Regions from separate parts of the Streptomyces sp. NBC_01304 genome, predicted to be linked through region 1. Evidence: riboswitches for the same ligand, from Rfam matches in the RefSeq annotation. Region 1 holds a riboswitch; the other holds the start of a gene.
The links. A riboswitch is a leader RNA that binds a small molecule or an ion and turns the genes downstream of it on or off. The one in region 1 is predicted to bind glycine.
Positions count from the first base shown of each region.

Region 2: linked by a shared signal. The riboswitch ahead of gcvT (glycine cleavage system aminomethyltransferase GcvT) and the one ahead of gcvP (aminomethyl-transferring glycine dehydrogenase) in region 1 are both predicted to bind glycine.

Region 1 covers NZ_CP109055.1:9,060,267-9,070,344, forward strand. The annotation lists gene OG430_RS40290 (DUF881 domain-containing protein) at 1-456, shown strand, start outside; gene OG430_RS40295 (small basic family protein) at 453-785, shown strand; gene OG430_RS40300 (DUF881 domain-containing protein) at 845-1,606, shown strand; gene OG430_RS40305 (FHA domain-containing protein) at 1,689-2,645, shown strand; gene ftsR (transcriptional regulator FtsR) at 2,663-3,406, shown strand; gene OG430_RS40315 (bifunctional nuclease family protein) at 3,463-3,936, shown strand; gene OG430_RS40320 (MerR family transcriptional regulator) at 4,109-4,741, shown strand; gene OG430_RS40325 (DNA polymerase IV) at 4,789-6,210, shown strand; gene OG430_RS40330 (PRC-barrel domain-containing protein) at 6,292-6,666, opposite strand; glycine riboswitch at 6,803-6,898, shown strand; glycine riboswitch at 6,899-7,031, shown strand; gene gcvP (aminomethyl-transferring glycine dehydrogenase) at 7,092-9,977, shown strand; gene OG430_RS40340 (DUF5999 family protein) at 10,064-10,078, opposite strand, start outside.
Region 2 covers NZ_CP109055.1:3,842,205-3,852,282, forward strand. The annotation lists gene OG430_RS16635 (ABC transporter permease) at 1-196, opposite strand, end outside; gene OG430_RS16640 (ABC transporter substrate-binding protein) at 275-2,026, opposite strand; gene OG430_RS16645 (ABC transporter permease) at 2,091-3,089, opposite strand; gene OG430_RS16650 (enhanced serine sensitivity protein SseB C-terminal domain-containing protein) at 3,473-4,258, opposite strand; gene OG430_RS16655 (enhanced serine sensitivity protein SseB) at 4,442-5,209, opposite strand; gene OG430_RS16660 (hypothetical protein) at 5,417-6,211, shown strand; gene OG430_RS16665 (hypothetical protein) at 6,265-6,993, shown strand; gene OG430_RS16670 (AAA family ATPase) at 7,089-7,760, opposite strand; glycine riboswitch at 7,887-7,986, shown strand; glycine riboswitch at 7,987-8,106, shown strand; gene gcvT (glycine cleavage system aminomethyltransferase GcvT) at 8,142-9,278, shown strand; gene gcvH (glycine cleavage system protein GcvH) at 9,352-9,735, shown strand; gene glyA (serine hydroxymethyltransferase) at 9,747-10,078, shown strand, end outside.

The DNA.
Region 1 (10,078 bases):
GTGCACGGCCCCGGTGTGAAGCTGGTGGTCAACGACGCCAAGGAGACCGAGTCGGGTGGCGGTGGACCCCGCGAGAGTTCGGGCTTCTCCGACAACGGCCGGGTGCGCGACCGGGACATGCAGCAAGTCGTCAACGGGCTTTGGCAGTCCGGTGCGGAGGCCATCGCCATCAACGGACAGCGGCTGACCGCGCTGTCCGCGATCAGGGCGGCGGGTGACGCCATACTGGTCGACAACAAGCCCTTGGTGCCGCCCTATACGGTCCTTGCGGTGGGGGACGGTCAGAAGTTGAGCACCACGTTCCAGGACAGCGCCGACGGGCAGTACCTGCATGCGCTGCAGGAGAACTTCGGGATCAGGACGGGCATTTCCGTCGAGGGCGACATGCAGTTGCCTGCCGCGCCGAGCCTGATCGTTCGCACCGCAGAGCCGAAAGCAGGGAAGGGCACATCGTGATCGCCGTACTGGGCCTCATCGTGGGAGTGGTGGTCGGACTGTTCGTCCGGCCGGAGGTTCCCGCGGTGGTCGAGCCGTATCTTCCGATCGCCGTCGTGGCAGCACTCGACGCGGTGTTCGGAGGCTTGCGGGCGATGCTTGACGGCATCTTCGACGACAAGGTCTTCGTGGTGTCGTTCCTGTCCAATGTGGTGGTTGCGGCTCTCATCGTGTTCCTGGGAGACAAGTTGGGCGTCGGTGCCCAGTTGTCCACGGGTGTGGTGGTGGTGCTCGGCATCCGGATCTTCTCCAACGCCGCCGCGATCCGCCGGCATGTCTTCCGGGCGTGAGGCCGATGAGTAGCGACGAAACGCCGGCGCAGGACGATCAGACGCCCGAGGCCGCTGAGATGCCCGAGGCCGCCGAGCAGTCGGAGGCGGGCGAGGAGCGGGTCACGGGTCGGCAGCGGCTGTTCAAGAGTCTGTGGCCGCCCAGGGTGTCGCGTGCCCAACTGATCGTGGCGCTCCTGCTGTTCGTACTGGGGCTCGGCCTGGCCATCCAGGTGCGCTCCAACAGCGACAGCAGTGCGCTGCGCGGCGCGCGGCAGGAAGATCTTGTGCGCATCCTCGATGAACTGGATGACCGTACGCAGCGTCTTGAAGACGAGAAGCAGCGCCTCGACGACCAGCGGACCGAGTTGGAGAACAGCTCGGACCAGGCCGAGGAGGCGCGCAAGCAGACGGTCGAGAAGGAGCGGCAACTCGGTGTGCTCGCAGGGACGGTGGCGGCCCAAGGGCCGGGGATCACGCTGACGATCACCGACGGCAAGGGAGCGGTCGAGGCGGACATGCTGCTCGACGCGATCCAGGAGCTGCGCGCCGCCGGTGCCGAGGCGATTCAGGTCGATGATGTCCGGGTCGTGGCCAACACCTACCTCGAGGACGCGGACGGTGGGGTGAGGGTGGACGGACGCAAGATCAGTTCGCCCTACACCTTCAAGGTGATCGGCAAGCCGCAGGACCTGGAGCCGGCGCTCAACATCCCTGGCGGGGTGGTGCAGACGCTGGAGAAGGAGCAGGCCACAGTGTCCGTGACGCGTGGTGAGAAGATCGTCGTAGATGCCTTGCGACGGGCGAATCGTCCTGACTACGCTCAGTCGTCTTCCCAGTGAGGCGGGGGCGGATGAGGGCTGTTGTGCAAGGACGAGAGGTTGCGGGGGGTCGGCGCATCAGAAGTGTGGTGCGTGGTGGAAACTGTCCGGTGGATGCGGACGTTGTGAGGATGTCTGTGTTTGCTGCGTGTGCCGGTGTGTGCAGTCACGGTTCGTCCTGCCCCACGGGCGGGTCTGTTTCGGTCAAGGGGAATCGCCCGTGAAGTTGTTTCAGAAGTTGTTCGGCAAGAGCGCGCGCCAGGAGGGTGGCAACGCCACCGCCCGGCACCGCGCTCCGCGGCATGGGGACGCCGAGGGGCAGAGTGGCGAGCGGCCGCTCTTCCGCGACCAGGTCGGCGGTCCCGGTGGTGACATTTCGGGCGGACAGGGCGCGTCTTCTGTTGACCCTGCCGCTTCCGGCCGCATAGGTTTCGGAGAACCATCAACCTCAAGTACGGGTGGAGAGTTTCCCTCCGATCCGTACGCGTCCAATGCCCCCGCGGGGCAGCCGCGGCAGGAGGATCCGTCCATGCCGGTGTGTACGAGGTGCGGGCACCGCAACGCCGAGGCCAGCCGGTTCTGTTCCAACTGTGGGGCACCGCTGCGGGCGGGCGCCATGCCCGAGCGGCCGTCGGAAACGACCTCGACCATCTCCATCTCGGGCCTCGAGGCCTATGACGCGGAGGTGACCGGGCAGACCCAGTCGCCGGCGCTGTCGCCGGAGGCCCAGGCGGCCGTCGACGCGCTGCCGATGGGTTCCGCGCTCCTTGTGGTGCGTCGCGGGCCGAACTCGGGCAGCCGCTTCCTGTTGGACGGCGAGCTGACCACGGCCGGGCGTCATCCGCAGAGTGACATCTTCCTGGACGACGTGACCGTTTCGCGTCGTCACGTGGAGTTCCGCCGCGGTGCGGACGGACACTTCACGGTGGCCGATGTGGGCAGCCTCAACGGTACGTACGTCAACCGGGAGCGCATCGACTCGGTCGCCCTGTCGAACGGTGACGAGGTCCAGATCGGCAAGTACCGGCTGGTCTTCTACGCGAGCCAGCGGGGCATCTGACCCGCCAGGGAAGGTCCATGCTTCAAGAACCGAGGGGCGGTGCCGGAAACGGCACCGCCACCGCGGACGGCCGTCAGGTGAGCATCGGCACGGTGCTCGCACTGCTGCGTGATGAATTCCCCGAGGTCACGATCTCCAAGATTCGCTTCCTGGAGGCCGAGGGCCTGGTCGAGCCGGAACGCACACCGTCCGGGTACCGGAAGTTCAGCCCTGAGGACGTAGAGCGGCTCGCTCAGGTGCTGAGGATGCAACGTGACCACTATCTGCCGCTGAAGGTGATCCGGGAGCACCTCGACGCCCTGGAGCGCGGTGAGCAGGCGCCGCCGCTGCCCGCGGAACAGCAGCGCGCGACTCTGGATGACTCCGGCGAGGCGGCCGAGGCCGAGGCGCGGACCGCCGCCCGGGTCGGTCGTGCGGAGCTCCTGGCGGCGGCCCAGGTCGGCGAGGAAGCACTCGACGAATGGGAGTCGTACGGGCTCATCGCTCCCACGGTCGAGGACGGTTACGACATCGAGGCCGTGCAGATCGCCAAACTCGTGGCGGAGCTCGGAAGATTCGGCATCGAACCGCGCCATCTTCGTGGGATCAAGGCATCGGCCGAGCGCGAGGCGGGTCTGGTCGATCAGGTGCTCGCGCCGCTGCGCCGGCACCGCAATCCGCAGACCAGGACCCGTGCCGAGGCGCGGGCCCAGGAGCTTGCCGGACTCACGGGACGGCTGCATGCCGCTCTTGTGCAGGCGGCGCTCAGGGTACGCCCGTAGGCACTCAGCGGGTACCCGACTACCCAAACCTGCCGCGCAGGTCCTAGGGTTGCTGTGTGAATGAGCTCGACGTTGTCGGTGTCCGGGTCGAAATGCCCTCCAACCAACCGATCGTGCTCCTGCGTGAAGTGGGAGGCGATCGATACCTCCCCATCTGGATCGGACCAGGGGAGGCGACCGCGATCGCCTTCGCACAGCAGGGCATGGCACCAGCCAGGCCGCTGACGCACGACCTGTTCAAGGACGTGCTGGAGGCCGTGGGCCAGGAGCTCACCGAAGTGCGGATCACGGACCTGCGTGAAGGCGTGTTCTACGCGGAGCTGGTCTTCGCCAGCGGGGTCGAGGTCAGCGCCCGGCCCTCCGACGCCATAGCGCTGGCCCTGCGCACGGGAACCCCCATCTACGGCAGTGACGGGGTGCTCGACGATGCGGGCATCGCGATCCCGGACGAGCAGGAGGACGAGGTGGAGAAATTCCGCGAGTTCCTCGACCAGATCTCGCCCGAGGACTTCGGTACCAACAGCCAGTGAGCATCTCGGCTCAAACGGGCCTGTCGGACCATTCGGCTAGCCTTTCCCCGCGGTAGGGCACGGGAAACCACTCTCAGGGTGATTATCACTCGGTGTGCCGAGCGTGGCGTTCGTTGACGTGCTCCTGGGTACTGCCTACCGTCGAGAAGGCAGGTCAAGGACGGAGGTCGGCGTGAGAAGCAGCGGCGACGGCACGGCAGGGGGCCCCGGACGGAGTCTGGGGGTGGGCGGTCCGTATCCGCTCCATGGCAATGCGGCCGGTCACGCTCCGAAGCTGCCTGCGGTGGTGCAGGGCAGCGACGGTGCGGTGTCCGAGGAGATCGGTTACCGGGGACCGACGGCGTGCGCCGCCGCCGGGATCACCTATCGTCAGCTCGACTACTGGGCGCGCACCGGATTGGTGGAGCCCAGCGTCCGGCCCGCGTACGGGTCGGGGAGCCAGCGGCTCTACAGCTTCCGCGACGTGGTCGTTCTGAAGATCGTGAAGCGGTTCCTGGACACCGGGGTGTCGCTCCAGAACATCCGCACCACGGTCCAGCACCTCCGGGACCGCGGATTCGCCGACCTGGAGCGGCTGACGCTCATGAGCGACGGCGCGACCGTGTACGAGTGCACCTCGCCCGACGAGGTCGTCGACCTGCTCCAGGGCGGTCAGGGGATCTTCGGGATCGCGGTGGGCGTGGTGTGGCGGGACGTGGAAGCGGCCCTGTCGCAGCTCCATGGCGAGCGTGTGGACACCGGGGAGACGCTGGTCGGCCACAACCCCGCCGACGAGCTGGCGCGGCGGCGCAACCGCGCCGGGTGAGCGCGCGAGCGGCGGCATTGTCAGTGGCGTAGGGCAGCATCGGTCTTGTGAGATCGGCGCCCACGATTCTGCATCTGGACATGGATGCCTTCTTCGCCTCCGCGGAGCAGGCAGCCAAGCCCAGCCTGCGCGGAAAAGCCGTGGTCGTGGGTGGGCTCGGGCCGCGTGGGGTGGTCGCGACGGCCTCGTACGAAGCGCGTCGGTTCGGGGTGCATTCGGCGATGCCCATGGGGCAGGCGCGGCGGCTGGCACCGAATGCCGCCTATCTGGTGCCGCGCTTCGGGCTGTACCGCGAGATCAGTGAGCAGGTCATGACGTTGCTGCGGGAGCTGTCGCCGCTGGTCGAGCCGCTGAGTCTGGATGAGGCCTTCGTCGACCTGGAGGCCGGGGACGTGGCCTGGGACGAGGCCTCGGCGCGGGCGGTGGGGGAGCGGCTGCGGGCGGACATACGGGTCGTGACGGGGTTGACCGGGTCGGTCGGACTTGCCGCGTCCAAGATGCTGGCGAAGATCGCTTCGGAGGAGGCCAAGCCCGACGGGCTGCGGCTGATCGAGCCGGGCACCGAGCGGGCACTGCTCGGGCCGATGTCGGTGCGTACGCTGCCGGGCGTCGGTCCTGCGACCGGGGACCATCTGCGGCGGGCCGGGATCACGACGATCGAGGAGATCGCCGGGGCGGGCCAGGACGAGCTCGTACGGCTGCTCGGGAAGGCGCACGGCGGGCATCTGTACGCGATGGCGCTGGCGCACGACGAGCGGCCCGTGGTGGCCGAGCGGGACACCAAGTCCGTCTCGGTCGAGGACACCTTCGACGTGGACATCCACGACCGGGTGCGGGTCAGGCTCGAGGTGGCGCGGCTCGCGGAGCGGTGTGTGCAGCGGTTGCGGGCCGCGGAGCGGTCCGGGCGGACCGTGGTGCTGAAGGTCAGGCGGTACGACTTCTCGACGCTGACCCGGTCGGAGACGCTGCGCGGGCCGACGGACGACCCTGCCGTGGTGCGGGAGGCGGCGGCTCGGCTCCTGGAGTCAGTGGACACCACGGGCGGGGTGCGGCTGCTCGGGGTCGGGGTCAGCGGGCTCGCGGACTACACCCAGGAGGATCTGTTCGCGCAGGCTCAGGTGCAGTCCGGGCTCATGGTCCAGGGGGACGAGGAGAACGGGATGCGCGGGGGTGGGACGTCGGCCGAGGACACGCAGCGGGACGACGTGGGGAAGGGCTCCGCTGAGCCGGAGGCGGGTCCCGCGGAGCGGCGCTGGCATGCCGGGCACGATGTGCGGCACGGCGAGTTCGGGCACGGGTGGGTGCAGGGAAGCGGGCTGGGGCGGGTCACGGTGCGGTTCGAGACGCCGGGGTCGGTGCCCGGGCGGGTGCGGACCTTCAGGACCGATGATCCTGAGCTGGAGCCGGCCGAGCCGCTGCCGTTGGTCGCCGTGCCGGACGTGGTCGAGAAGGCGCGTACCGGGGCTTGACCTTCGACGGCGTGCGGCGCCGGGGTGGGCGTTGCGGGGGTGAGTCCCCAGCAGCCCCCTCGCGGGCGTGTGAGCGGGGAGTCAGGCTTCCTCGGAGCCGGCGATGCGCCCGAAGTCGCGGTCCGGCGGGGTCTCGGCGGGGGCGGCGACGTCGAGGCCGTAGTGGTGGTAGAGCTGCAGTTCCTGCTCGGGGGAGAGGTGGCGGCCGACGCCGAAGTCGGGGGCGTCCTTGATGAGGGCGCGTTCGAACGGGACACGCAGTGTTCCCTCGACCAGTTCGCTGGGCTCCAGGGGGACAAAGGCGTCCCTGCTGAACAGGCCCGTGCGTATCGCCGCCCACTCCGGGGTGCCGGTGGCATCGTCGAGGTAGACCTCGTCGACCGTGCCGAGTTTGGTGCCCTTGCGGTCGTACGCCTTGCGTCCGATCAAGCTGCGGGGATCGATATCGGTCTGCACGGTCCCTCCAACACGTCACACCATCCGTATCCCCTACAAAAGAGCACATTCTGGGTGACGGCCACTCGAAGGTTGATCCGCTGTCCGGGTGGTCCTCGCAGGTAGGTGGGCACACGGTAGGCTGGCTCGCAGCTGCTGACCCCGTGCGGGAGAGTTCCCCGGCCATCACCGGGGGCGCCGAAGGAGCAACTCCTCCCCGGAATCTCTCAGGCCCCTGTACCGCGCGGGCGAGGTCACTCTGGAAAGCAGGGCGGGCATCGGGCGGAATGTTCGAATCCCCTCCTCACCGACGGTGCAAGTCGGCATGCCTGGTTTTGCCTGGCGGGCCGGCGAAACTCTCAGGTTGAGATGACAGAGGGGGAGGCCGTCCGGGTACCCGCGCCGTGGTACCCCTCGCAGGTCGCATCGACCAGGAGGCCTCACTCATGACCGCCAACCGCATTCCGCTCGCCCAGCTGGAGCGTGGCATCCCCTTCGAGCAGCGCCACATCGGCCCCGATGCCGAGGCGCGCGCCAAGATGCTCGCCCAGGTCGGGTACGGCTCGCTCGACGAGCTGACCGCGGCCGCGGTCCCGGATGTGATCAAGAGCGCCGAGGCCCTCGGACTGCCCGCGGAGCGCACCGAGGCCGAAGTCCTCGCCGAGCTGCGCGCGTTCGCGGACCGCAACCAGGTCCTGGCCCCGATGATCGGCCTCGGTTACTACGGCACCTTCACGCCGCCGGTGATCCTGCGCAACGTCATGGAGAACCCGGCCTGGTACACGGCCTACACGCCGTACCAGCCGGAGATCTCGCAGGGCCGCCTCGAGGCGCTGCTCAACTTCCAGACCGTGGTCGCCGACCTGACTGGGCTGCCCACCTCGGGTGCCTCGCTGCTCGACGAGGGCACCGCGGCCGCCGAGGCCATGGCGCTCGCCCGCCGCGTCGGCAAGGTCAAGGGCGGTGTCTTCCTGATCGACGCCGACGCCCTGCCGCAGACCATCGCCGTGATCGAGACGCGTGCCGAGCCGACCGGCGTCGAGGTCGTCGTCGCGGACCTGTCCGCCGGCATTCCGACCGAGATCGCCGAGCGCGGCGTCTTCGGCGTGCTGCTGCAGTACCCCGGTGCCTCGGGCGCCGTGCGCGATCTGAAGCCCCTCATCGAGCAGGCCCACGAGCTCGGTGCGATCGTCACCGTCTCCGCCGATCTGCTCGCGCTGACCCTGCTCACCTCGCCCGGCGAGCTCGGCGCGGACATCGCCGTCGGTACCTCGCAGCGCTTCGGTGTGCCGATGGGCTTCGGTGGACCGCACGCCGGTTACATGGCCGTCCGTGAGAAGTTCGCGCGCAGCCTGCCGGGGCGCCTCGTCGGGGTCTCCGTCGACGCCGACGGCAACAAGGCGTACCGCCTGGCGCTGCAGACCCGCGAGCAGCACATCCGCCGGGAGAAGGCCACCAGCAACATCTGTACCGCCCAGGTGCTGCTCGCCGTCATGGCCGGCATGTACGCCGTGTACCACGGGCCCGAGGGCCTCAAGGACATCGCGCGCCGCACCCACCGTTACGCCGCGATCCTCGCCGAGGGGCTCAAGGCCGGTGGCGTCGAGATCGTGCACGGCAACTACTTCGACACCCTGACCGCCCGGGTGCCGGAGCGGGCCGCCGAGGTCGTCGCCGCCGCCCGTGAGGGCGGGGTCAACCTGCACCTGATCGACGCCGACCACGTCTCTGTCTCCTGTGACGAGACCACCACGCGTACCCAACTGGCCGCAGTCTGGGCCGCCTTCGGGACCGAGGCCGACATCGAGGCGCTCGACGCGAGCACCGACGAGACGCTGCCCGAGGGCCTGCTGCGCGGCGACGAGTTCCTGACGCACCCGGTCTTCCACCAGTACCGCTCCGAGACCGCGATGCTGCGCTACCTGCGGCGCCTCTCCGACCGTGACTACGCGCTCGACCGGGGCATGATCCCGCTCGGCTCCTGCACGATGAAGCTCAACGCCACCACCGAGATGGAGGCCGTCACCTGGCCCGAGTTCGGCGGCCTGCACCCCTTCGCGCCCGCCGACCAGGCCCAGGGCTACCTCACGCTCATCCGTGAGCTGGAGGAGCAGCTCGCGACGGTCACCGGGTACGACAAGGTGTCGCTGCAGCCCAACGCCGGCTCGCAGGGCGAGCTCGCCGGTCTGCTCGCCGTACGCGGCTACCACCGGGCCAACGGCGACACCCAGCGCACCATCTGCCTCATCCCGTCCTCCGCGCACGGCACCAACGCCGCGAGCGCCGTGATGGCCGGCATGAAGGTCGTCGTGGTCAAGACCGCCGACGACGGCGAGATCTCCTACGACGACCTGCGCGCCAAGATCGAGAAGCACCGCGACGAGCTGGCCGTGCTGATGATCACGTACCCCTCGACGCACGGTGTGTTCGAGGAGCACGTCGCCGACATCTGCGCCCAGGTGCACGAGGCCGGCGGTCAGGTCTACGTGGACGGCGCCAACCTCAACGCCCTTGTGGGACTTGCCAAGCCGGGGCACTTCGGCGGCGACGTCTCGCATCTGAACCTGCACAAGACCTTCTGCATCCCGCACGGCGGCGGCGGTCCCGGTGTCGGTCCGGTCGGTGTGCGCGAGCACCTGGCGCCGTACCTGCCCAACCACCCGCTGCAGCCCGCCGCCGGCCCGGAGACGGGTGTCGGGCCGATCTCCGCGGCTCCGTGGGGCTCGGCGGGAATCCTGCCGATCTCGTGGGCGTACGTACGTCTCATGGGTGGTGAGGGGCTCAAGCGCGCCACCCAGGTCGCCGTGCTCGGTGCCAACTACATCGCCAAGCGGCTCGAGCCGCACTACCCGGTGCTCTACACCGGGCCCGGCGGGCTCGTCGCGCACGAGAGCATCATCGATCTGCGGCCGCTCACCAAGGCGACCGGCGTCACCGTCGACGACATCGCCAAGCGGCTCATCGACTACGGCTTCCACGCGCCGACCATGTCCTTCCCGGTGGCCGGGACGCTGATGATCGAGCCGACCGAGAGCGAGGACCTGATCGAGCTGGACCGCTTCTGCGAGGCGATGATCGCCATTCGCGGCGAGATCGAGAAGGTCGGCTCGGGCGTGTGGCCCGCGGACGACAACCCGCTGCGCAACGCGCCGCACACCGCGGCCGTGCTCGGCGGCGAGTGGGAGCACGCCTACACGCGTCAGGAGGCCGTGTTCCCGGCCGGAGTGGTCGCGGCCGACAAGTACTGGCCGCCGGTGCGCCGCATCGACCAGGCGTACGGCGACCGGAACCTGGTCTGCTCCTGCCCGCCCCTGGATGCGTACGAGAACTGACGGGCCCTGCGGGGACGTGTCCCCGGGCATACGTCAGGGCCGGTTCGGAGATTTCTCCGGGCCGGCCCTTCTCGTACAGGCGTGGCTTACGCCGCGCGTAC
Region 2 (10,078 bases), 5.2 Mb from region 1:
GGTCGAAGCCGAGGTTGCGCTTGACCGCCGCGATGTCCGCCGGCGAGGGGTTTTTGCCAAGGTACTGCACCGCGAGCTGATCGGGCGTCTGCCCGGCCAGTCTCGGCAACAGGAAGAAGATGGCAAAGGTGACCGCGGTGACGACCAACAGCAGGATCACTGCTGCGATCAACCGGCGGATGAGGTACGAGATCACGGGGATCGGCGCTGGCGGCCGCGGACCTTTCGGCCCGCGGCCACCAATGCCTTCACCTGCCTTCCGGGGCTGCTTCTACTACTTCGTGGTGCCGATGTTGAGGACGTCGTACTGACCGCTCCACGCAGCCGAGGAGGTCACGTTGGTGGCCTTCGGGTTGCGGTACAGCAGGACCTTGAAGTAGGTCAGCGGGACGATGGTGGCCGTCTCCATGGTCTTCTTGTCGACCTCGGTGTAGGCCTTGGTGCGCTGGGCCTCGTCCGGGTTGGAGATGGCACCGTCGAGGAGACCGTTGATCTCCTTGTCGTCCATCTGCGCCAGGTTGGTGTTACCGGACTGGCTGATGGCCTTGCCGTTGAGGATCTGGTTCAGGTAGCCGTAGCCGGAGGGCCAGTCGGAACCCCACTGCATCATGATCAGGCCGATGTTCTCCTTCTCGGTGAACTTCGGGTTGCCCGCGAAGTCCGAGAAGTACTTGCCGCCCGGGTACTGCTTGAGCTTGGCGTCGATGCCGACCTTCTTCAGCGCGGCGATGATCGCGGTCGCGCCGTCGACCTCCGCCTTGCGCTCGCTGCGCGCGGAGATGTAGGTCGAGATCTTCTTCTCGCCGCAGGCCTTCAGCTGCTCCTTGGCCTTGGCGACGTCACCCTTGTTGCCCTCGGTGGCGTACAGGTCGCTCTTCTCGTAGCCCTTGATGTCGGTGGGCAGCACCGTGGAGGCGATGTCACCGCGGATGGGGCCACCCATCGCCGTCTGCACCGAGACCTTGTCGACCGCGTACTGCACGGCCTTGCGGCACTCGAGCTTGTTGAACGGCGCGACCTTGGTGTTGATCGCCATGTAGCTGAGGCGACCACCGAGGGTGTTGTCGGTGTTGGCGTCCTGCTTGCCGCCCTTGATCAGCTTGGCCTGCGTACCCGGGTCGACACCGGCGCCCTTGAGGTCGCCGTGGATCGTGCCGGCCATCAGGTCCTGGTCGATGGTCGTCTGCGCGACCTTCAGGTTCAGGACGATCTTTTCCGGGTACTGCTTGCGCAGCGGGTCGGTCTTCGCGTCCCACTTGGCGTTGCGCTCGAGGACGACCTGCTTGCCCTCGTCGTACTTGGTGAACTTGTACGAGCCAGAGGAGAGCACGGACTTGGTGTAGTCCTGGCCCTTGTCCTTGGCCTGCGGCACCGGCGCCGTCTGCGGGGCGGTCACCAGGTAGTCGAAGTCCATGAACGGCTTGTTCGTGTGGAAGACGATCTCGGTGTCACTCGGCGTCTCGATGGACGCGAGGCCCTTCTCGCTCTTGTCCTTGTACGGGCCCTTGTACTTGTCCTTGTCCTCCAGAAGCGTCTGGAAGTAGTTCGGACCGAGAGAGAGCACGTCACGGGCGAAGTTGGAGCGCTCCACCGCGTACTTCACGTCCTTGGACGTGATCGGGGTGCCGTCCTCGTACTTCAGACCCTCGCGGAGCTTGTACGTCCACGTCTTGCCACCGTCGGACATCTTGCCCGGCTCGGCAGCGAGGTCGGGCACGATCTCGTTGCCCTTCTCGCCCGGCGCGGGCTTGTACGTCATCAGCGGGCGGGCGTACAGCCGGCTGAAGTTGTACATGAACGCGTAGTACGTGTTGCCGGGGTCGAACGACTCGGGGACGTCGGCCATCGCGTAGGTGACCGTGCCGCCCTTCTGGGTCGACTCGTTGACAGTCCCCGTGGTGGCGGCGTTGGCGACGGACTTGTTGCCGTTGCCGTCCTCGTTGCCGTCATCTGCCTTGCTGCAGGCGCTGAGCACGAGGCAAGCGCTGCTGAGGACCGCGGCTGCGGCCACTGCTGACCTTCGCATGATGGTCGGGTTCCCCTCCACTATCGGAAATTTGATTGAGATTCAGCCCGGTATGGGTGGGCCCTCACTTGCTGCGAGGGTCGAGTGCATCCCGGAGGCCGTCACCGAGCAGGTTGAACGCCAGCACGGTGACGAAGATTGCAAGACCAGGCACGATCATGAACTGCGGGTCCACTTCGAACCAGGCCTGCGCCTGGTTGAGCATTCCGCCCCAGGACGCCTGCGGCGGCTGGATTCCGACGCCGAGGAAGCTGAGCGAGGCCTCGAAGATGATGTTGGTCGGGATCAGCAGCGTCGAGTACACGATGATCGGCGCGACGAGATTCGGCAGGAGCTCCCGGAAGAGGATGTAGGGGCCCTTGGCTCCCATCCCGCGCGCGGCGTCCACGAACTCCCGCTCGCGCAGGGCGAGGGCCTGTCCGCGGACGATGCGGCCCATGTAGGGCCAGTTGAAGAATCCGATGACGAAGATGAGTACGCCGATGTGCAGCGGAAGCCCCTCGAGCCCGAAGGCGCCGCCCTGCAGCGTGGCCGAGATGGCGATCGCGAAGAGCAGCAGCGGGAAGGCGAGGAAGCTGTCCATCAGCCGGCTGATCACGGCGTCGACGCGGCCGCCGTAGTACCCCGCCATCAGGCCGAGCACGGTGCCGATGGTGACCGAGAGCAGTGTGGCGCCGAAGGCCACGACCAGGGAGACCCAGGAGCCCTCGAGGATGCGGGACAGGATGTCGCGCCCGAAGCTCGGGTCGACACCGAGCGGGTGGTCCGCGCTCATCCCGCCCCAATCGCCCTTGGGGAGCGAAGTATTGGGGTCGAGCAGGTCCTGGTTGAAGGCGTCCGGGTCGAGGCCGAGCATCGACTGGATGACCCGCGAGAACACTGCGGCCAGGATGAGCAGGATGACGACGATTCCACCTGCCACCGCCACTTTGTCCCGCTTGAAGCGGCTCCAAGCGATCTGTCCGAGCGAACGCCCTTCGATCTGCTTGGACTTGGCGCCCTCCAGTACCGCCTCGGGCGGCACCTCGGCCTGCGATCCGGTGGTCTCAATGGGTGCGGTCATCGTCCCTCGTGCTTGCCCGTGCCGGCGGTTGCCGACAGTGCTTGGCGGCCGCCCGGGTCTGCGGTGCGGTCCGCTGCTGCCGTAGTGCCGGGTGGTTCAGGTGGTCCAGGTGGTGCGTGCGGTACCGATGTTGAGCTTGCACACGCATGCTGCACACCTGTCCGAACTTCTCTTGTCGGGGGAGTCTTCATCGGCGCAGCGATCAGTCGCCAGACCTGACGGGGAATGTTTGCGCAACCGTGATGTGGCCAGGAGGCTTCCGTTATCCGGACGCGTTGATCCCTTGAGCGGAATACAAAGCCCTGACCAAGAGGGCGCAAATCGCCCTTGACGGACGCAAGTTGGGCGCTTTTACGAGCGTTTGCGTGAGGTGACGTGAACCGTCAGTACGCGCGCGGGGCAGACGGCGGATAGCCATAGCCCCCGGCCGGCGCAGGCGCCCCGTGCGCATCCCGGTCGTAGAACGGGCGGGAATTGGCGCGCAGCCACATCGCGACCGGGTCGAATTCGTCGAACATCGCGACGGTCGACACCGGCAGCCCGTCCGGCACCGAGGCGATCGACTGCTGCATCATCGCGCGCACCGCATCCACCGCGGACGGCCCGGTGTCGTACACATCCAGACCGATCGCCAGATAAGGGGCACCGAGCGCGGGCTGCACCCAGGCACGACGGAGCGAGCGCAACGCCGGTGTGCGGTGGGCGTTTTGAGTGAGTTGAGCGTAGAACTGCGGGATTTCAATGGTGGGTTCGGAAATGCGCAGTGGTCCTGCGGGCACCTTGTCCAGTCCCGTGGCGATGCGTCGCAGATCGAGCCAGGGGATGCCGACGCCACCGGCCGGGTCGTGCGGGTTGAGCCAGAGGCCGTACTGGGCGGGGTAGAGCATGGCGGCCACATCGCGGCCGCCGACGACCTCGTACGCCCGTGTCCAGCCGGAGGCGGCGAGCTCCTGGGCGGAGGTCACGCAGGGCGCGTAGCCGTACCCGTCGACCTCGCGGTTGCCGTACTGGGCGTCGGGCGAGCCGGCCTGCCCGTGCAGGAGCAGCATCCAGAGCCGGCCGTCCGCGAGGGCCGCGAGCAGCGACTCGTACGCGTCGTAACGCCCCGGTGTCACCTGGCGCAGCATGTGCTCGACCTGCCCGGCCGCAGCCGTGGGCGACGCACTCACCGAAGACCTGCCCCCTTGGAATGGTGTCCCGTACACAATCGTCGAATCTCCCCGGCCGGATCGCCCCGGCGGCCCGGATACCCGGGTGAGGAAACCAGCTTATGCGGCCGCACCGGCACCGGATCGGCGCTCGCGCCGATCGCTGCCGCTGACAGCTGATTGCCGACGGCTCACGGCCGACGGCTACCGCTGGTAGAAGGGCCGCACCCGTTCGCGCATCCAGTCGCCCACCGGATCCTGGGCCACGTCGAGCAGCACCAGATTCACCGGCCAGGCCACCGGGGTGCGGCCGAGCGCCCGGCCGAGGGCGTCCATGGGGAGGTTACGGGCGGAGCCCTCCCACTGCGAGAGCTCCACGCCGACGAACATGACCGGCTCCCCGCCCTCGACGCTCGCGAGGCACCGCCGGGCGCTGGTGACCACGCCGGTCGCCGCGAACTCCTCGGCGGCCGCCGACAGGAAGTCCATCGGGTCGTGCTGCCAGTCCGGTTCGAAGAGGCGTACGCGGCCGCCGCTCGCGGGACCGTCCAGCGGGGTCCGCCCGGCCCGGCACAGCTCGGCCACGGCGGGCGGGGGCAGCGGGACGCCGACGGTGCCGTCCGGGTTCACGGCGATGCCGAGCAGCGGGGGCAGACCGCGGGCGAACTCGACGGCGGGGGCCACGGTGCAGGCCATGTGCTCGCCGACGACCTGGCGGAACTGCTGCTCGGAGCTGAAGACGGGAACGTAGGCCGCTCCCCCGATGTCCATGGTGGGCAGGTCGAGGTTCGGGCTGTCCTGCGAGCCGCCGTTCGGCAGCGGGATCCAGACCCGGCTGCGGCCGAGCACCTCGACGAGCCGGCCGCCCGCCGAGGGACCGGCGCCCACCGAGGCCGCGAGGACCTCTTCCAGCTCATTGGCGGGCCAGCCGCCGTACGGATGGGCGTGTGCGCCCTGCCCGGGAATGTCCATCTCTTCAACCACCTGCTCGCGACCGCCTTGCCTGCGCCGAAACCCTAACGCCGCACCCCCGGGCGGCGCCGGGGTGCACCCAAATGGACACGCTGAGTTGCTGTCCGGTTGCGGTGCGTGGTGGGCGCTTCGAGGGTGTGCGTAGTACCAACCGCAGATATCAACCGCAGATCCCCATCACAGATCAACCTCAGAAGGGACTCTCTGATGAGAGCGCAGAGATCGGCGTCGGCATCGGCGCGGAGATCGCCGGGACCGCGCACCGCCGCCTCGCTCGCCGTCAGCGCGTCCCTGTGCGGCGCGCTCGCCCTCGGCGTCATGGGCACGGCACCGGCGATGGCTGCGGCACCCGCCGCCACCGGCGACTCGAGCGTGGCCGGGCGTCCCTCGATGCCCCGGACCGCGCGGGACATGGAGTCGCTGCTCGCGGCGATCGACGAGCTCATGAACTCGCCGCTGACCGCCATCAACATCGTCGACGAGGACAAGCTCGACCAGGTCATGACGGAGGCGGACGGCCTGCTGGCCGAGGCGCCGCCCGGACAGCGGCCCGGCGACTGGCCCGCGGGCACGGCGCGCATCGCGCTGAAGAAGGAGGTCGACCGCCTGGTGAACGCCGCGGGCGAGGGCGACTGGCTCGCGGCCGGGATCTCCCAGGCGGCCGTGCCGAAGCTCGTCACGGACCTGCTGAGCGCGGTGGGGCTCGACGAGTACATCGACAAGATGCCCACGCTGCCCGACCCGGCGGACCCCACCGGGCCCACGACTCCGACCGCTCCCGCGACGACGCCTCAGACGCCTCAGACGCCTCAGACGCCGACCGTGCCGCCCGCCCTGCCCGCATGGCCGGCCACGCCCACTCCCCCGTCGACGCCCGCCTGGCCGTCCCTGCCCGCCACACCGCCCGCCTGGCCTTCCTTGCCGGCCACGCCGCCTCCCGCCTGGCCGGGCCTGCCGCCCGCGCCGCCCGCGTTCCCCCCGGCCTTCCCCGGCCTGCACTGATCCTCCGTACGCCCGAAACACCCCAACCCCCCACCCCCTGAAGGGAATTCACCATGCAGGTCAGCAGAACCCTCGTCGCCCTCGCCGTCTCCGTGTCCCTCTCCGCCGGCACGGTCGCCCTCGCCGCGGCCCCCGCCATGGCGGCCAACGACCCCGACCGCGTGGCCGCCGCCCGGGCCGGTGAGGACGAGCGCGCGGTGCGCGTCGAGCGGAGCATCGACAAGCTCTACTCCGCGATCGAGAAGTTCGCCTCGCGCACCTCCTCCGGCAAGGCCGACGCCGGCGACCAGCGTGCGGTGTACGCCGCCCTGGACGAGGTGTTCTCCACCACCAAGGACGCCGAGCCGGAGCCGCCGGTCACCGACCCCGCCGCCATGCCGCCCGCCGACACCGCGGCCGAGCCGGCCAAGGACGCGGCGGCCGCCGCCAAGAAGGCGGACGACGACAAGAAGAAGGAGGCCATCGCCAAGGCGAAGGCGGCCCTCAAGACCGAGGTCGACGTCCTGGTGAAGGCCGCGACCGGCGGCGACGTCCTGAAGCTCGTCGCGTCCCTCCAGCTGGTCCCGAAGCTCGCCATCGACCTGGTGCTCCAGGTCGGCCTCGGCAACCTCGGCATCGACCTGTCGGCGATCCTGGGCGGCCTGAAGCCGCCGGCCGGCCTGCCCGCGCTGCCCAACCTGCTGCCCATCCCCGGCCTGATGCCGCCGGCCGCGACGCCCGCCATCCCGGGCCTGACGCCGCCGGCCAACCCGCTGGCGGGGCTCATCCCGGGCCTGAAGTAGCGGCAGCCGCTGAACGCAGGGACCCCGCACCTGACAGGTGCGGGGTCCCTTGTCGTTGGTTTTCTGCCTGCTGCCGGTACGTCACCGGCGTCCGGTCAGCCGCCGAAGGTGATCCCCTGCAGCGTGTCCACCGCATCGCGGTCGAGCAGCACCGCCGAGGCGCAGCCCGCCGGGATCCGGCCCCGCTCGGCGTCGCCCACCAGGCGGCGGACCGCCCTGCGGTGGCGGGCGAAGGCGTAACGCGAGACGCCCCGGCCGCGCTCGCGCATCCCGGCCAGTGCGGTGGTCTTGTCCACGTCGAGCAGCAGCAGGTGCAGGCCCTTGCCCCGGCGGGCGGCCTCCCGGGCCAGCCACCGCCGCACCCACGTCTGCGTACCGCAGTCGTGCACGACGACGCTCGCGCCCGAGCGCAGTGCCCGGCGCAGTCCGGCGAAGTGGGCGAGGCGGACCAGCGGACGGTAGACGGCGTACGGAAGGAGCCTGGGCATGCGGTCCGCCCAGCGGTCCCGGGCGTCCTGCGAGTCGAGACGAGGAGCGGCGACCGCCCGCTTGATCAAGGTGGTCTTGCCGCTGCCGGGCAGTCCGGAGACGACGACCAGGTCGCCCTCGGCGAAGAAGAGCCGGCGGGGGGTGCGTCCCGCCCTGTCCCGGAGGTCACGCACCACAGGGCCAGCGCCGCCCACGGCCTCTCGTGCGGGCGCGCCCGCCTGCTTCGGTATGGCGACCCCGGTGGTGGTCGCGTACGCGCTGGTTCTCTGCAACGTGATCGTCCTCCCCGATGCCGTTCACGTAACTCTCTGACGACGAGTGTAAAGAGCCGGTAATGCGGCACAACCTCATTACGTCCCCCGAAGACGTGCAATGATGTGCCCGCCAACTGCATACCGGCCGCTTGAATCCGCGCGGGAGAGCCCCCAGACGTCGTCGGGCTGGGGCGCCGAAGGAGCAAGTCCCTCCCTTGAATCTCTCAGGCCCAGTTACCGCGCGGGCGAGGCAGATCTGAAAAGCGGGCCGCAGCCGTGGCTCCACCCAAGGTGCAAGCCGCGCCCCCAGATGCGTACTTGATACGTGCGGGCGTGGTGAACCTCTCAGGTTTATGACAGATGGGGAGGATCGACCTCGCCAGTCATGCCCTGGGAGCCACACTTATGAGCACTGTCCCCCGTCTCACCGCCCTCGATGCCGTGCATCGTGCACTGGGCGCGACCATGACCGATTTCGCGGGCTGGGACATGCCGCTGCGGTACGGCAGCGAGCGTGACGAGCACAACGCCGTCCGTACGAAGGCCGGACTCTTCGACCTCTCGCACATGGGCGAGATCGCCGTGATCGGCTCCGCCGCCGCGGACTTCCTGAACTTCGCGCTCGTCGGCAACATCGGCTCGGTCGGTGTCGGCCGCGCCCGCTACACCATGATCGTGGCCGAGGACGGCGGCATCCTGGACGACCTGATCGTCTACCGCCTCGCCGAGACCGAGTACATGGTCGTCGCCAACGCCTCCAACGCGCAGGTCGTGCTCGACGCGCTCACCGCCCGCGTCGAGGGCTTCGACGCCGAGGTCCGCGACGACCGCGACGCGTACGCGCTGCTCGCCGTCCAGGGCCCCGAGTCCCCCGGCATCCTGAAGTCACTCACGGACGCCGATCTGGACGGCCTCAAGTACTACGCGGGCCTGCCCGGCACCGTCGCGGGCGTGCCCGCGCTGATCGCCCGCACCGGGTACACCGGCGAGGACGGCTTCGAGCTGTTCGTCGACCCGGCGCACGCGGAGCAGCTGTGGCAGGCGCTGATGGCGGCGGGCGCGCCCGTGGGCCTGGTGCCCGCCGGCCTCTCCTGCCGGGACACGCTGCGCCTGGAGGCGGGCATGCCGCTGTACGGGCACGAGCTGACGGCGGAGCTGACGCCGTTCGACGCCGGGCTCGGCCGGGTCGTCAAGTTCGAGAAGACCTCGCACTCCGAGGACTTCGTGGGGCGGGCGGCGCTCGCGGCCGCCGCCGAGCGTGCCGAGACGGCGCCGCCGCGCAAGCTCGTCGGCCTGATCGCCGAGGGCCGCCGGGTCCCGCGCGCGGGCATGTCTGTAACTGCCATGGGCGGAGCCGACGGCGAGGTCATCGGTGAGATCACGTCCGGTGCCCCGTCCCCGACGCTCGGCAAGCCGATCGCCATCGCGTACGTCGATGCCGCGCACGCGGAGCCGGGCAGCAAGGGCGTCGGCGTCGACATCCGCGGCACCCACGAGCCGTACGAGGTCGTCGCTCTGCCCTTCTACAAGCGCCAGAAGTGACCCTGACCTTCCACAGCTTCCGTACTTTTCCCTCGTCCACCAGCACTCCCCCGCGTACAGGAGAATTCAGGCCATGAGCAACCCCGCGCAGCTGCGCTACAGCAAGGAGCACGAGTGGCTGACGCCCGCCGAGGACGGCGTGGCGACGGTCGGCATCACGGAGCACGCGGCGAACGCGCTCGGCGACGTGGTCTTCGTGCAGCTTCCCGAGGTCGGCGCCGAAGTCGAGGCCGGTGAGAGCTGCGGCGAGCTGGAGTCCACCAAGTCGGTCAGCGACCTGTACTCCCCCGTCAACGGCGAGGTCACCGAGATCAACCAGGACGTCGTGGACGACCCGGCGCTGGTCAACTCCGCCCCGTTCGAGGGTGGTTGGCTGTTCAAGGTGCGCATCTCCGGTGAGCCGGAGGGCCTGCTCTCCGCGGACGAGTACACCAAGTTCGCCGAGACCGGCGAGTGAGGACCGAGCCCATGTCTGTTCTCAACACCCCGCTGCACGAGCTCGACCCGGAAGTGGCCGCCGCGGTCGACGCCGAGCTGCACCGTCAGCAGTCCACGCTCGAGATGATCGCCTCGGAGAACTTCGCTCCGGTCGCGGTCATGGAGGCGCAGGGCACCGTCCTCACCAACAAGTACGCCGAGGGCTACCCGGGCCGCCGCTACTACGGCGGCTGCGAGCACGTGGACGTGACCGAGCAGATCGCGATCGACCGGGTCAAGGAGCTGTTCGGCGCCGAGTACGCCAATGTGCAGCCGCACTCGGGCGCCTCGGCCAACCAGGCCGCGCTGTTCGCCATCGCCCA